Regions from separate parts of the Exiguobacterium sp. H66 genome, predicted to be linked through region 1. Evidence: predicted binding sites of a transcription regulator. Region 1 holds the regulator's gene; each other region holds the start of a gene.
What was found. The regulator Rex, encoded in region 1, represses fermentation and respiration genes when NADH is low (regulators of the CRP and FNR family bind a similar motif). The targets are predictions, from matches to a motif close to TTGTGAAATATTTCACAA.
Positions count from the first base shown of each region.

Region 2: adhE (bifunctional acetaldehyde-CoA/alcohol dehydrogenase) is a predicted target of Rex. The motif match lies at 2,092-2,109, and genes of this name have one in related genera.
Region 3: cydD (thiol reductant ABC exporter subunit CydD) is a predicted target of Rex. The motif match lies at 1,714-1,731, and genes of this name have one in related genera.
Region 4: KNP88_RS11145 (formate/nitrite transporter family protein) is a predicted target of Rex. The motif match lies at 1,956-1,973, and genes of this name have one in related genera.

Region 1 is NZ_JACSMQ010000014.1:18,023-21,185, reverse strand. Features, by position in the region: gene KNP88_RS15245 (ABC-F family ATP-binding cassette domain-containing protein) at 1-1,433, opposite strand, end outside; gene KNP88_RS15240 (redox-sensing transcriptional repressor Rex) at 1,602-2,261, shown strand; gene KNP88_RS15235 (twin-arginine translocase TatA/TatE family subunit) at 2,261-2,464, shown strand; gene tatC (twin-arginine translocase subunit TatC) at 2,472-3,163, shown strand, end outside.
Region 2 is NZ_JACSMQ010000005.1:122,683-125,845, forward strand. Features, by position in the region: gene adhE (bifunctional acetaldehyde-CoA/alcohol dehydrogenase) at 1-1,947, opposite strand, end outside; gene KNP88_RS09980 (beta-class carbonic anhydrase) at 2,280-2,831, shown strand; gene KNP88_RS09985 (Na+/H+ antiporter family protein) at 2,974-3,163, shown strand, end outside.
Region 3 is NZ_JACSMQ010000008.1:118,546-121,708, reverse strand. Features, by position in the region: gene ypfJ (KPN_02809 family neutral zinc metallopeptidase) at 1-214, shown strand, start outside; gene KNP88_RS13035 (nuclear transport factor 2 family protein) at 266-544, opposite strand; gene KNP88_RS13030 (Rrf2 family transcriptional regulator) at 1,074-1,556, opposite strand; gene cydD (thiol reductant ABC exporter subunit CydD) at 1,767-3,163, shown strand, end outside.
Region 4 is NZ_JACSMQ010000006.1:107,539-110,701, forward strand. Features, by position in the region: gene KNP88_RS11135 (YitT family protein) at 195-1,064, opposite strand; gene KNP88_RS11140 (hypothetical protein) at 1,203-1,805, shown strand; gene KNP88_RS11145 (formate/nitrite transporter family protein) at 1,995-2,831, shown strand; gene KNP88_RS11150 (DUF1232 domain-containing protein) at 2,881-3,163, opposite strand, start outside.

The DNA.
Region 1 (3,163 bases):
TCGAGGTGATTGGTCGGCTCATCGAGAATGAGGACGTTCGTTTTGCGTAATTTTAACTTCGCGAGAGCGAGGCGTCCGCGCTCGCCGCCGGATAATTCATGAACGAGCTTGAAGACATCATCACCACTGAACAGGAATTGACCGAGGACGGACCGGACTTGTTGTTCCCGCATCAACGGCCACTCGTTCCAAATTTCATCGATGACCCGGTTGCGGTCGTTGAGCTCGGCTTGCTCCTGATCGTAGTAGCCGACAGAAACGCCGGTCCCGAAACGATGTTCACCGAATAACGGTTTAATCCGGTTGACAAGGACTTTCAGTAACGTCGATTTTCCGATTCCGTTCGGACCAACGAGGGCGAGGGATTCGCCGCGTTGTAAGCGGAACGTGATGCCTTTTGAGACGGCTTCTTCATAGCCGACCGCGAGTTGCGTGACTTGTAACACATCGTTCCCACTTTGTTTTTCAATCGGGAACGACAGGACGGTGCTGCGTTCATCCCCATCCGGACGATCAATCCGGTCGACTTTTTCAAGACGTTTGCGGACGCTTTGTGCGCGTTTCGTCGTCGTCGCCCGTGCGATGTTACGCTGGATGAAGTCTTGCATCTTCGCGATGTCTTCCTGTTGCTGTTCGAACTGCTTCATTTCTTGTTCGTAGAGTGCTGCTTTTTGTTCCAAGTACTTCGTGTAGTTGCCGGTAAACTTCCGGCAGACGTTCCGTGACAGTTCATAGACGACGTTGACGACCTGGTCGAGGAAGTAACGGTCATGGGAGACAATCAAGACCGCTCCACGGTAACCAGCCAGGTAACTTTCGAGCCAAGAGAGTGTATCGATGTCGAGGTGGTTCGTCGGCTCGTCAAGAATCAACAGCTCAGGTGCCTGGAGCAACATCTTCGCCAGTGCGAGTCGCGTCCGTTGCCCACCGGATAGCGTCTGGATCCGGCGTGAATAATCGTCCGGATAAAAACGCATCCCGTGCAGGACGGAGCGGATATTGGCTTCGAACTGGTAACCACCGGCGTCCGAGAAGTCATGTTGGGCTTGATCGTATGTTTTTAACAGACGGTCGTAAGCAACAGCATCATTCAAGATATGGTCCATCCCCATCTCAATCTCCATCCGACGGAGCGAACGTTCCTGCTCTTGCAGGTGCTCGAACACGGTCAACATTTCATTCCAGATCGTTTCATTCGACTCAAGACCGCTGTCTTGGGCGAGGTAACCGATTTTCACTTCCTTACTCTTCATGATTTCACCAGAGTCATGACTGAGCTCTCCGGCGATGATTTTTAAAAGTGTCGATTTTCCGGCACCATTTCGTCCGACGAGCGCAATCCGGTCCCGCTCCTGCACTTCGAGTTTAATATTGTCTAAAATCGGCTCAACACCGAATGATTTTGATAGTTGGTTCACTTGTAAGAGAATCATAAAAACATCCATCCTTCCACCCTTTAGTCTATCATGAAAAAAACGCAGGAGTCCCGTGGAATATATTATTTGTTAGTCTATGTGAAGTGGTTTACAATCAAAGAGAATAGAATTCTTTGCATTGATTTGGGTGCCACGTCAGAACGTGGCCGAAGGGGGAACTGCAGTATGAATGGGCCAGACACAAAAATACCACAAGCGACGGCGAAACGACTGCCGTTATATTATCGTTTCATTCAGAGTCTTTATAACTCAGGCAAACTGCGCGTCTCTTCAGCAGAGCTCAGTGAAGCGGTCAAAGTCGATTCAGCGACGATCCGCCGCGATTTTTCCTACTTTGGGGCGTTAGGGAAAAAAGGATACGGTTACAACGTACAACATCTATTGACGTTTTTCCGAAAGACACTGAATCAGGATGAAGTCACGAATGTGGCACTTGTCGGGGTCGGACATCTCGGAACGGCGTTTGCAAATTATAACTTTTTAAAGAATAATAGTACTCGGATAGTCGTTGCGTTTGATGCGGACGAAAACAAGGTCGGAACAACGACGCAAGACGTTCCTATCTATCATGTCTCTGACATGAAAGAGCAAATCGAAGCGAACAAGGTTGATGTCGCCATCTTGACGGTCCCATCCCAGTTCGCACAGTCAGTAGCGGATGAGTTAGTTGAGTATGGTGTGACCGGAATCCTGAACTTTACACCGGCGCGGTTGAACGTACCGGCCCACGTTCGGGTCCATCACATCGATTTGTCGATCGAGTTGCAGTCACTAGTTTATTTCATGAAGCATTATTCGCAATCAGCTGAAGGAGTGAAATCATAATGGAAAACTTAATCCCGTTCACACTCGGTATTGGACCAGGAAGCATCGCCTTGATCGGTGCCGTCGCCTTGATCATCTTCGGACCGAAAAAGTTACCGGAGCTCGGTCGTGCTGCCGGTCAGACGTTAAAAGAGTTCAAGAGTGCGACAAACGGCATCATGGACGATGATAAAGACAAAAAGGATGAATCGAAAGAGAAGTGATTAAATTATGGCGATTGATCAAGAACAGAGTGTGACATCGCATCTAGACGAGTTGCGCAAGCGGATCGTCTGGTCACTCATCATCGTCGTCGTCTTGTTCGCCGCGGCCTTTCCGCTCGTCCGACCGCTCGTGCGTTTTCTGCAGTCGGACCTGAAAGAGCTCGGCATCGGATTGAATGCCTTTAATGTGGCCGATCCCCTGATGTTGTACTTGAATTTAGCGTTCATCATCGCGGTCGTCCTGGCTTCACCATTTTGGATGTACCAGCTATGGGCGTTCATCCGACCCGGTTTATTCGAACAGGAACAGAAAGCGACCTTGACGTATATTCCGGTCACGTTTTTCTTATTTTTGTCCGGAATCGCGTTCTCTTATTTTTGGTTACTTCCGTTTCTACTCAAAGTATCGACGGAACTTGGGCAAGAGCTCGGCATCGAGCAAGTCATCGGGGTCGAAAACTATTTCAGTTTCTTAATACGGCTGACGATTCCGTTCGGTATCTTGTTCCAACTGCCGGTCGTGACGATGTTCTTGACCCGTCTTGGACTCGTGACGCCATTGTTCATGCGGAAAAATCGGAAATATGCGTACTTTGCGCTGTTTGTCATCGCGGCTTTAATCTCACCACCGGATGTGACGTCACATCTGATGATTTCGGTACCGTTGTTCGTCCTCTATGAAATCAGCATCATGATTTC
Region 2 (3,163 bases), on a different contig from region 1:
GATTGATGCCGGGACCGTCATGACGAATTCCGGATCGATGATCGCGACATCTGGTGTTAACGCATAGTCAGCAATCGGATACTTGACGTTTTTCTCTTTATCCGTGATGACGGTAAACGGTGTGACTTCAGATCCTGTTCCGGACGTCGTCGGAATGGCGACGAACTTCGCTTTGTTACCGAGCGCCGGGAATTTATAGGCCCGTTTCCGGATATCGAGGAACTTTTGACGTAAGTTCGAGAACGTTTCGTTCGGTTGCTCGTAGAAGAGCCACATGCCTTTCGCTGCATCCATCGCTGATCCGCCACCGAGGGCGATGATCAAGTCCGGTTTGAAGTCGCGCATCGCTTGCGCTCCTGTCTGAACCGTTGCAACCGATGGATCCGGTTCGACTTGGTCGAAGATCCGGTAGCTGACGCCTGCCGGTAAGTTGCGGATGACTTTATCCGCGTAGCCGAACTCGACCATCGCTTGATCGGTGACGATCAACGCACGTGAGACATCTTGAATCGATTTCAAGTATTGGACTGAATTTTTTTCAAAGAAAATCTTTTCCGGTACTTTGAACCACTGCATGTTCACGCGTCGTCTCGCCACCTTCTTGACATTGAGTAGATGTTTCGCCGTTACGTTTTCAGAGACGGAGTTTTTCCCGTAAGAGCCGCAACCGAGTGTCAGTGATGGTGTCAATTCGTTATACAGATCACCAATCCCACCGTGTGCTGACGGGCTGTTGACGAGAATCCGGCAGGCTTTCATCCGCATTCCGAATGCCGTCATCAAGTCGTCATTCGTCGTGTGGATGACTGCCGTATGACCGAGGCCACCGATTTCAAGCATCCGTTCGGCGACATGGAACGCATCTTCCGTTGACTGGACGCTATACGCACCAAGGACAGGGCTTAGTTTTTCGTGTGAGAGGGGTTCTTCTGAGCCGACTTTTTCAAGTTCCGCGACGAGCATGACGGTGTTGCTCGGGACATCGATGCCGGCTTTTGCTGCGATCCAGGTTGCTGGTTTCCCGACGATGTCGGCATTGACGGCACATGTATCGGTTTTGATGACGAGCGCTTCGAGACGTTTTTTCTCATCTACTGTACAGAAGTAGCAACCGAGTGCTTCCATCTCCGCCCGAACTTCCGCGTAGATTTCCTGATCGATGATGACCGCTTGCTCCGATGCACAAATCATGCCGTTATCAAACGTTTTTGAGAGGACAAGGTCACTGACGGCACGTTTGATTTTCGCTGTTTTTTCGATGTAACATGGGACGTTCCCTGGTCCGACACCGAGTGCCGGCTTACCTGTTGAATAGGCTGATTTGACCATGCCGGCTCCGCCGGTCGCAAGGACCATCGCGATATCCGTATGGTTCATCAAGACTTTTGTTGCTTCGAGTGACGGTTGTTCGACCCACTGGATGCAGTCACGCGGTGCGCCTGCTTTGACAGCCGCGTCACGTAATGTTTTCGCTGCTTCGAGTGAGCAGTTTTGCGCTGACGGGTGGAAGGCGAAGATGATCGGGTTTCGTGTTTTAATCGCGATCAACGCTTTGAACATCGTCGTTGATGTCGGATTCGTCACAGGTGTGACGCCACAGACGACACCGACCGGTTCTGCGATATATGTTAGTCCGTTTTGAACATCTTCTTCTAAGATGCCGACCGTTTTTTCTTCACGGAGACTGTTATAGATATATTCCGTCGCAAACATATTTTTAATCATTTTATCTTCAAAGACACCACGTCCTGTTTCTTCTACGGCGAGTCGTGCCAGTTCAACGTGACGTTCGAGACCGGCAAGCGCCATGTCACGGACGATCGTATCGATTTTCTCTTGATCAAATGTTAATAATTCTTGTAATGCGGTTTGACCTTTTGCGACGATTTTATTGATTGTTTGTTCGACAGGTGATACGTCTTGTTTGATTTTTTCTTTGACAGCCATGTTTGGTTTCCTCCCTATTTTGGAACGAATCTGAGTCTGCATTTCCCTACTAGATGTTAGGAATGCCAAGCTGATATTCAATAGTTTGTGCTTTCCTTCACAAATCAATCATACCGCCTTTTTGATGATTTGTGCATGACCATCCTGTGAACTATTTCACATCATTGAAAACGTTCTCATTCTCAAAAGGTGTTGTCGGACAAGGCATCTTTTTTGAATCCCTTGCCTGTGACTTTTCTCACAGCACCTATTTTCTTTGCTTGTCTGACGGACAAAACATCGTGTAATCTATTAAAAGATACATATTTATTTGTTTTGAAGGAGGAAGTTTCATGACAATCGTCAATCAAATGCTTGCGTTCAACGAACAATTCGTCGAAGAAAAACAATACGAACAATTCATCTCGGATAAATTCCCTGATAAAAAGGTCGTGATCTTAACGTGTATGGATGCCCGCTTGACGGAACTCCTCCCGCACGCGCTCGGTCTAAAAAACGGCGATGCGAAGATCATTAAAAATGCAGGGGCCGTTCTGTCACACCCATTCGGTTCCGTCATGCGCTCGATCCTCGTCGCCTTGTACGCACTCGGGGCGGAAGAAGTCATCGTCATCGGTCACCACGACTGCGGCATGAGTACGATCGATCCGGCAAACATGATTGCCGAGATGGAAGGACGCGGCATCAATCCGCAAGTCCTAAAGACACTCGAAGCATCCGGCGTCGACTTGAAACAATGGTTACGCGGGTTTACGTCAGTCGAAGAAAACGTCGGCCATTCCGTCGGTCTGATTAAAAACCATCCGTTGTTACCACCGGGCACGAACGTCCATGGACTCGTCATCGACCCCGGGACAGGGAAACTCGACCGCGTCGATTGCTAAACCTGTCTTTATATAGTAGAAAGGAGGTACGACCGACACCGGTCGTGCCTTTTCATGTTTTTTTCTTGACAGCAAAAAGAACGGTCTGTATGATACTTTAGTATAGTACAGTGATACCAAAAGAAAGTGTGGTTTTAAAGTTATGTTCAATGCTGTTGTTTTAGCTGTCATCCTGTTATTCGTCTTAGCCATCTTCCGTGTCCACATCGTCCTCGCGATGGTCATCAGCGCTCTCGTCGGTGGATTGCTCGGTGGTCTTGGTTTAACGAAAACGATTGAAAGCTTTTCGGGCGGCCTTGGAGCCGGCGCAGAAATTGCCCTCAGTTATGCCT
Region 3 (3,163 bases), on a different contig from region 1:
AGGGGAGAACTTGTTGGAAGAAGGCGACCTTGAAGAAGCGCTTGGTGCTGCAAATGCCGTCGGTGACGATACACTTCAGAAAAAAGGTCAAGGATACGTCGTGCCGGAAAGCTTTACGCACGGGACATCGAAACAACGGAAAAGCTGGTTCCAAAAAGGTTTTGATAACGGAACGATTGAAGGCGGCGACACGTTCGAAGCAGCAAACTTATAAGCGGATGACTTCAAAAAGAGACCGTTCCGAGTGGGGAACGGTCTCTTTGGGTTAGTCGTTGTAATTGTTAAACATCTTCGCATCATCCGGCACATTGGCGAGGTAGACGATTTTTCCGTCTGCATCAAGGCGGGCGATATCCGTTCCGTCTTGTGTGAAGACCGTTCCGTCAGCCCGCTTGCCACAGACTGCCCAGCGTGTCTCGAATGTATCGCCATCTGCTGACGGGAGCCAGGCTTCATACATGTGCTTGATGTCCTGGTTGGCAGTGAAGACCAGGCGGACGAATTTTTTCCAGGCGTCGATGCCATGTTGCTCCTGTCCATTCAGGACGAACGTGATGTCGTCCGAAAAGAGGGAAGAGAGGTCACTAAAAGCCTGTTCATCGGTCCGGGAAGCGTCAATTGAACTACCTCCACCTACGCTACGCTAAGAGGTGGAAGATTCCTGAGTTATCCGACCTATCGGTCGAAACTTTATCAGGCTAACCCCGTCGTCCCGACGGTTGAGAGTTAATCTTGTCAGTTTCTTTTGCGCGGTTGCCTACTTCGCTTGGTTTTCGCTACTTCGGTCATCCGCAAGGTGAACGTTGAAGATTTTACGTGACAGACGAACTCCCTGTCACAACCCTATATCTTCAGTTTTCAAAGAACATGACATTGATTTTATTCCTGATTTTGAGTGTTTTTAAACCAAGAATGTCGTGCAATTGACGTGTCTCAAGACACGTTTTGCCCGAAGGCGATTCATCTCCCACCTGCGCTGGGCTTCGCCCTGAGACGCTTAGAGGTGGGCGTATTCTCGCCTGATTTTGATAAATCAAAGTAGCGGTCAAGTGTAGTCACGCGTAAGTCTCCTTTTAGTTGCGAATCATTTGTTGTTCAATCAAGGCTTGCAATGTCGTTAAGTGGTCAGGGGGACAGTTCCGGTCGATTTCCTGTCGGAGCGACCCGATCGTTTCACGCTTTAAGGTCGATTGCCAAGCGTCTTCCGCTTCCGTCATCAAGTTCGATAAGAGGCGGACGTTCTGTTCTTTGATGCCCATCAAGTCCTCAAAGACACCACTTGAAGCATAAAGAGATTGTTTTCCTTCGATGGCTTCGTAGACGTCAAAGATACGAATCCGATCGGAAGGTTGATTCAGTCGGAAACCGCCTTTGACCCCCGGGACAGACAGAAGGAGGTTAGCACTGACGAGTTTACGTAATAGTTTTTGAAAGTACGTCGGTGACGCGCCGAGCTGCTGACTGATGAACTCACCGGGTAAAAGTCCTTTCTCCGGCAAAAAGGTCAGTAACAGCATCGCGTAGACGGATTGTTCGACTCCGGTCTTCATTTGCATGGTATTCGTCCTTTCTGTATAACGTGGATAATTATTATCTATAATAATGAACGTCAGCAATTTTGTCGAGTAAAACGCTTCTCACAAAACCGTCACACCTTTGGAGCGGCATTCTCATGGCAACTAAACGAAGAATTCGGTATACTGAATGTACGATATGTGAAAATATTCACTAAAAGTCGTTCACAATTTGTGAAGGGGCGTTTTTATATGAATCCACTTAAAGGAATCATCTCGATTCCACGTACGATCATGTTGCAATTGATGCTGGCGGCTGTCCTGATGGGGATTGCGGTCATCGGTCAATCGTACTTGATCGTCATCATCGTCGACCGCATTTTTCTTCAAGGGGACGCCTTTGCGGCAATCGTTCCGCTACTCGGTGTCTTACTGCTCATGCTGATGTTACGGGTCGCTGTTACGTATTGGAACGGGCGGCTCGGGACGGTTCTCGCGGCACGTGTCAAACAAGACATTCGTCAGGCGCTCGTCGCGAAATATACGACGAGTTCCGTCGAAGTGATGTCGCAAGGACAGTCGGGACAAAAGGTCAGTGTATTGCTTGACGCAGTCGATGAGATGGACAGCTATTACAGCCAATACTTGCCGAAAGTCATCCAGACGTCGATCGTTCCCTTGATGGTGCTGATCGCAGCATTCAGTTATGACTGGATTACGGGACTCGTCATGATGATCACGGCACCATTCATTCCCTTGTTCTACATCGTCATCGGAATCATGACACAAAAGCGTGCCGATACGCAGCTCGAGAAGATGACGGCGTTCTCCGGAACCTTCCTCGATACGCTGCAAGGCATCACGACGTTAAAGTTGTTTGGTCGCGCGAAAGCACAGCAGGACGTCATCGAACGGAGCAGTCTCGACTTCCGCGATGCGACCTTGACCGTGCTGAAGCTTGCCTTCTTGTCGTCGTTGATGCTGGAGTTCATCTCGATGCTCAGCATGGGGATGATTGCCCTTGAGGTCAGTCTCCGGTTGATTCTCTTCCAAAGCATCACCTTTGTTCCAGCCTTCTTGATGCTCGTGCTTGCACCGGAGTATTATTTGGCCTTAAAAGAGATGGGGGCAGCGTTCCATACCGGACGGGGCAGTGTTGCGGCGGCGAAACAGATTGCGTCTGAACTGACGCAAGACGACCGGGGCGTAACGTTCGGAACGGTTGAATTAAAGTCCGCGACACCACCGCGGATTGAACTGAAAGACGTGGACTTTACGTATCAGGACGAGCGGTTTGCACTGACCGACGTCACGCTGCGCATCGAACCGTACCAAAAAGTCGCCTTGATCGGACGAAGTGGTGCCGGGAAGTCGACCGTCCTGCAGTTACTCGCGGGACTGGCCGATCCAAAGAACGGCGAAGTGCTCCTGAATGGTCAGCCACGCGCACAAATCACGGAAACGAGCTGGTTCGGACAGCTCAGCTATATCTCGCAGCATCCTTACCTGTATGCGGGGACACTCGCCGACAACATCGCCATTGGTGAATTACGGGAGGCGACGCGGACAGACATCGAGCGTGCGGCGGCTGCCGCAGGACTCGGGGAACTGATTGCGAGTTTACCGGACGGGCTCGACACCGGAATCGG
Region 4 (3,163 bases), on a different contig from region 1:
CTAATTCCCAAAAAGTGAAGAGTTATCTATTTTTTAGGGGAACATCTTTTGGTTACGGGAATCCAATCGTTTTATATTTTGAGATGAAACCTGAAGCGATACCAAACGTAGACGTATATGATGGGTCAGCCTTCGTTTACAAAAAACAACCCACCTCATGACAGGGGGGTGTCGTTTCATCGTGTGCGGTTCATTTAAAAAGAGTAGGAATGTTCTTTGTAATTTCCAAAGACGGTATGAATCTCAGAGAAGGTGACGAAGGCATTAGGTTCGACAGAGGAAACAATTTCCTGAAGACGAACGATTTCATTATTCTGTACGACGACATAAACCATCTTCTTTGTCCGGTTGGAATAGCCACCGCGCGCATCGAGAATCGTGACACCACGACCGAGTTCTTTTGTGATGACGTCGTTGATTTCATCTGCTTTTTCACAAATGATAATACATTGTTTAGAAGCAGAGTAAAAACTATAGACCGTTTGCAACGCCTTGGCGCGAACGAAGCTCATAATTAATGCATACATAACATGTTTTAAGTCGAAGACTAACCAAACTAAGATATAGATCACTAAATCCTGCATTAAAAAAATACGCGGGAGCGGCCAGTTATGGAAGCGGGCATAAAAGAACTTTCCGAGGATGTCGAGTCCACCTGTCGAAGCGCCGCCAAAGAAGATTAATGCCATTGCGAGCCCGGAAACTAACCCTGCAAAAATGGAGGCGACGAGAGGATCGTTTAATGACTCAGGAACCACTTGTGTTGGAATCCAATCAATTAAAAATGAAGAAATAAGGACGATAATTCCTGAAAGTAGCATGAATCGTTTTCTTAAGAAGCGAAAACCAAGTAAGAAAAGCGGGATATTCAAGACAAGTTGGGTCAGTCCGATAGGCGTATTGAACAACTCTTGGAAAATAAGTGTGATTCCCATGATGCCGCCAGATCCAATGTCATTTGGAGATAATAAAAGGCTGATATAAAGGGAGTAAAGAAGTGTACCGATTAAAAGGAAACTGATTTTTTCTGTTCGTTTTTTCTTGCTCGTTTGTTTAGTCTTCATTGTGATTGATGAGAAATCCTCATGCTCCTCCTTCGTAAAGTATCTGCCTGCAAGAGTACGCCTATATAGCATTAAATTCAACCCCTCAACTGAAAAATATCGTAAAAAGGTGACGCGGGTCGAAAGGAATTGAGTGAATTGAAAAAAATCCTTTTATTTTTATGCTGTGCGCTCATTGGATTAAGTACAGGTTCCGTTTTTATGTTGCATTACTCGAGGGAATCCCCTGACAATAAGTGGCGTGATGGAGCACTGGTCACCCGATATGTCGGAACATCGGTTGCAAATACAAATGCAATGACAGGATTTATTGAACGATTTCCATTTTCAGACGCACTTAAACAAGTACAGATTGAAGGAACTACCGTTTCCTTACGTTATGAAGTGACGGGTAAATCCAGAAAAGAATGGGTCGGGACAAATCATGAATGGATTGATCCGTCTACACCCTCTTTTATCAAAAGTCGATTTCCGCAACTCGTCATGCACCATACGCTGGCTCTTTTTTTAGCGATTCCTAATGTAATGACAGTTGAAATTCAATATACGGATCCTGTATCAATCCTTCAAATTAAAATCACGCGTACTGATTTTGAAGGGTATACACCACGCGATATTGAGCGAGCTTCGACGTCCACTAACCGCTTTAATCGTGTAGTCATTGACGACTATGTATTAGTTGAATCAAGGCGAAAATCCTTTCTGGAATACTTCCGTTCACAACTCAAAATATACCCGTAAAGTAGTTGTATCTAGCAAGAAAAAGCTTTTTTCACAAACTTGACACAATGGTATCGTTTACATGTCATTCTTTCGTAAAAACCTTAAATAAGGGGTAGGCAGGGGTTGAACATCTTATAAGATGGAAGTATGATAATAAGTGAACAAACATTGTGAAGTGTTGAACAAGAAGAAAGCGAGGTTTCTACAATGAATGAAGTAGAAGCATTAGAAGGGCTAAGAAATAAAGCGGTTAAATCAACTAAAATGCTACAAATGCGTCCACTCGAATATTTAGTTCGTGCCATGCTTGCTGGGGTATTCATCGGTTTTGCTATCATATTTACACTCAAAGCAATCAACGGACTTTATCTAAATGAATCGGCTGCGATGACGCTCGTCGGTGGATTAACTTTTGGTGTTGCGCTTGTCTTAATCGTCTACGGCGGTGCAGAACTGTTTACAGGAAATACGATGTACTTTACTACGGCGACGATGCGTGGATACACTACGAAAATGGATACGTTTAAAGTATGGACGATTTGTTTGATTGGTAATGGTCTCGGAGGACTTGCCTTCGCGTTACTCTTTTCGCAAACTGGAATCATTCAAGAGTTAGGCGCAAACAACTGGTTGTTTGCTGTCTCTGAATCGAAAATCCATCACTCGACATGGGAAATCTTTACGCGAGCAATCTTCTGTAACTGGATGGTTTGTTTAGCGATTTTCATTCCGAAAAACATGAAAAATGAATTGGCACAAATCATGATGATGATGGTTTTAGTTGCTGTCTTCTTCGCATCAGGTTTTGACCATGTCATTGCCAATATGGCATTGTTCTCAATCGCGCTTGTCGTACCTCACCCAGAGGCGATTTCATTTGCCGGAGCAATCCATAACTTAATTCCTGCTCTCTTCGGTAACATCATCGGTGGAGCACTCTTCATGGGAATGGTTTACACGTGGTTGAATAAAGAAAAGCTAGAAGTGGATCAATCAAAACAACAAGCTGCGACAATCAACATCGCGACGAAAAAAAAAGCATAAAGAAAAGGTAAGGTAGCGACGGGTTTTCCCGTCTCCCTTACCTTTTTCTTTATTCGAGATGTTGGAAGCGATCGACATCTGCTGCGAGTTCTTCATAAATCGATTCGACGATTTGAGCATCATCGAACAGACCGAGTACATTTTCGTCAGGTAGTGCATCGACTGGGGAAGTAAAATAGAGCACAGCCGTCAATAATAATTGTTCTTGTTCTTCCTTCATCGAAAAACGTTTTTGATAAAGGGCACGTAACATCTCAAGTAACTGTTTAAGTTGGAAATACAGCACGAGTTCTGCTTCACGTTCGATATCAGACCCTTCTTCTGAAGCGATA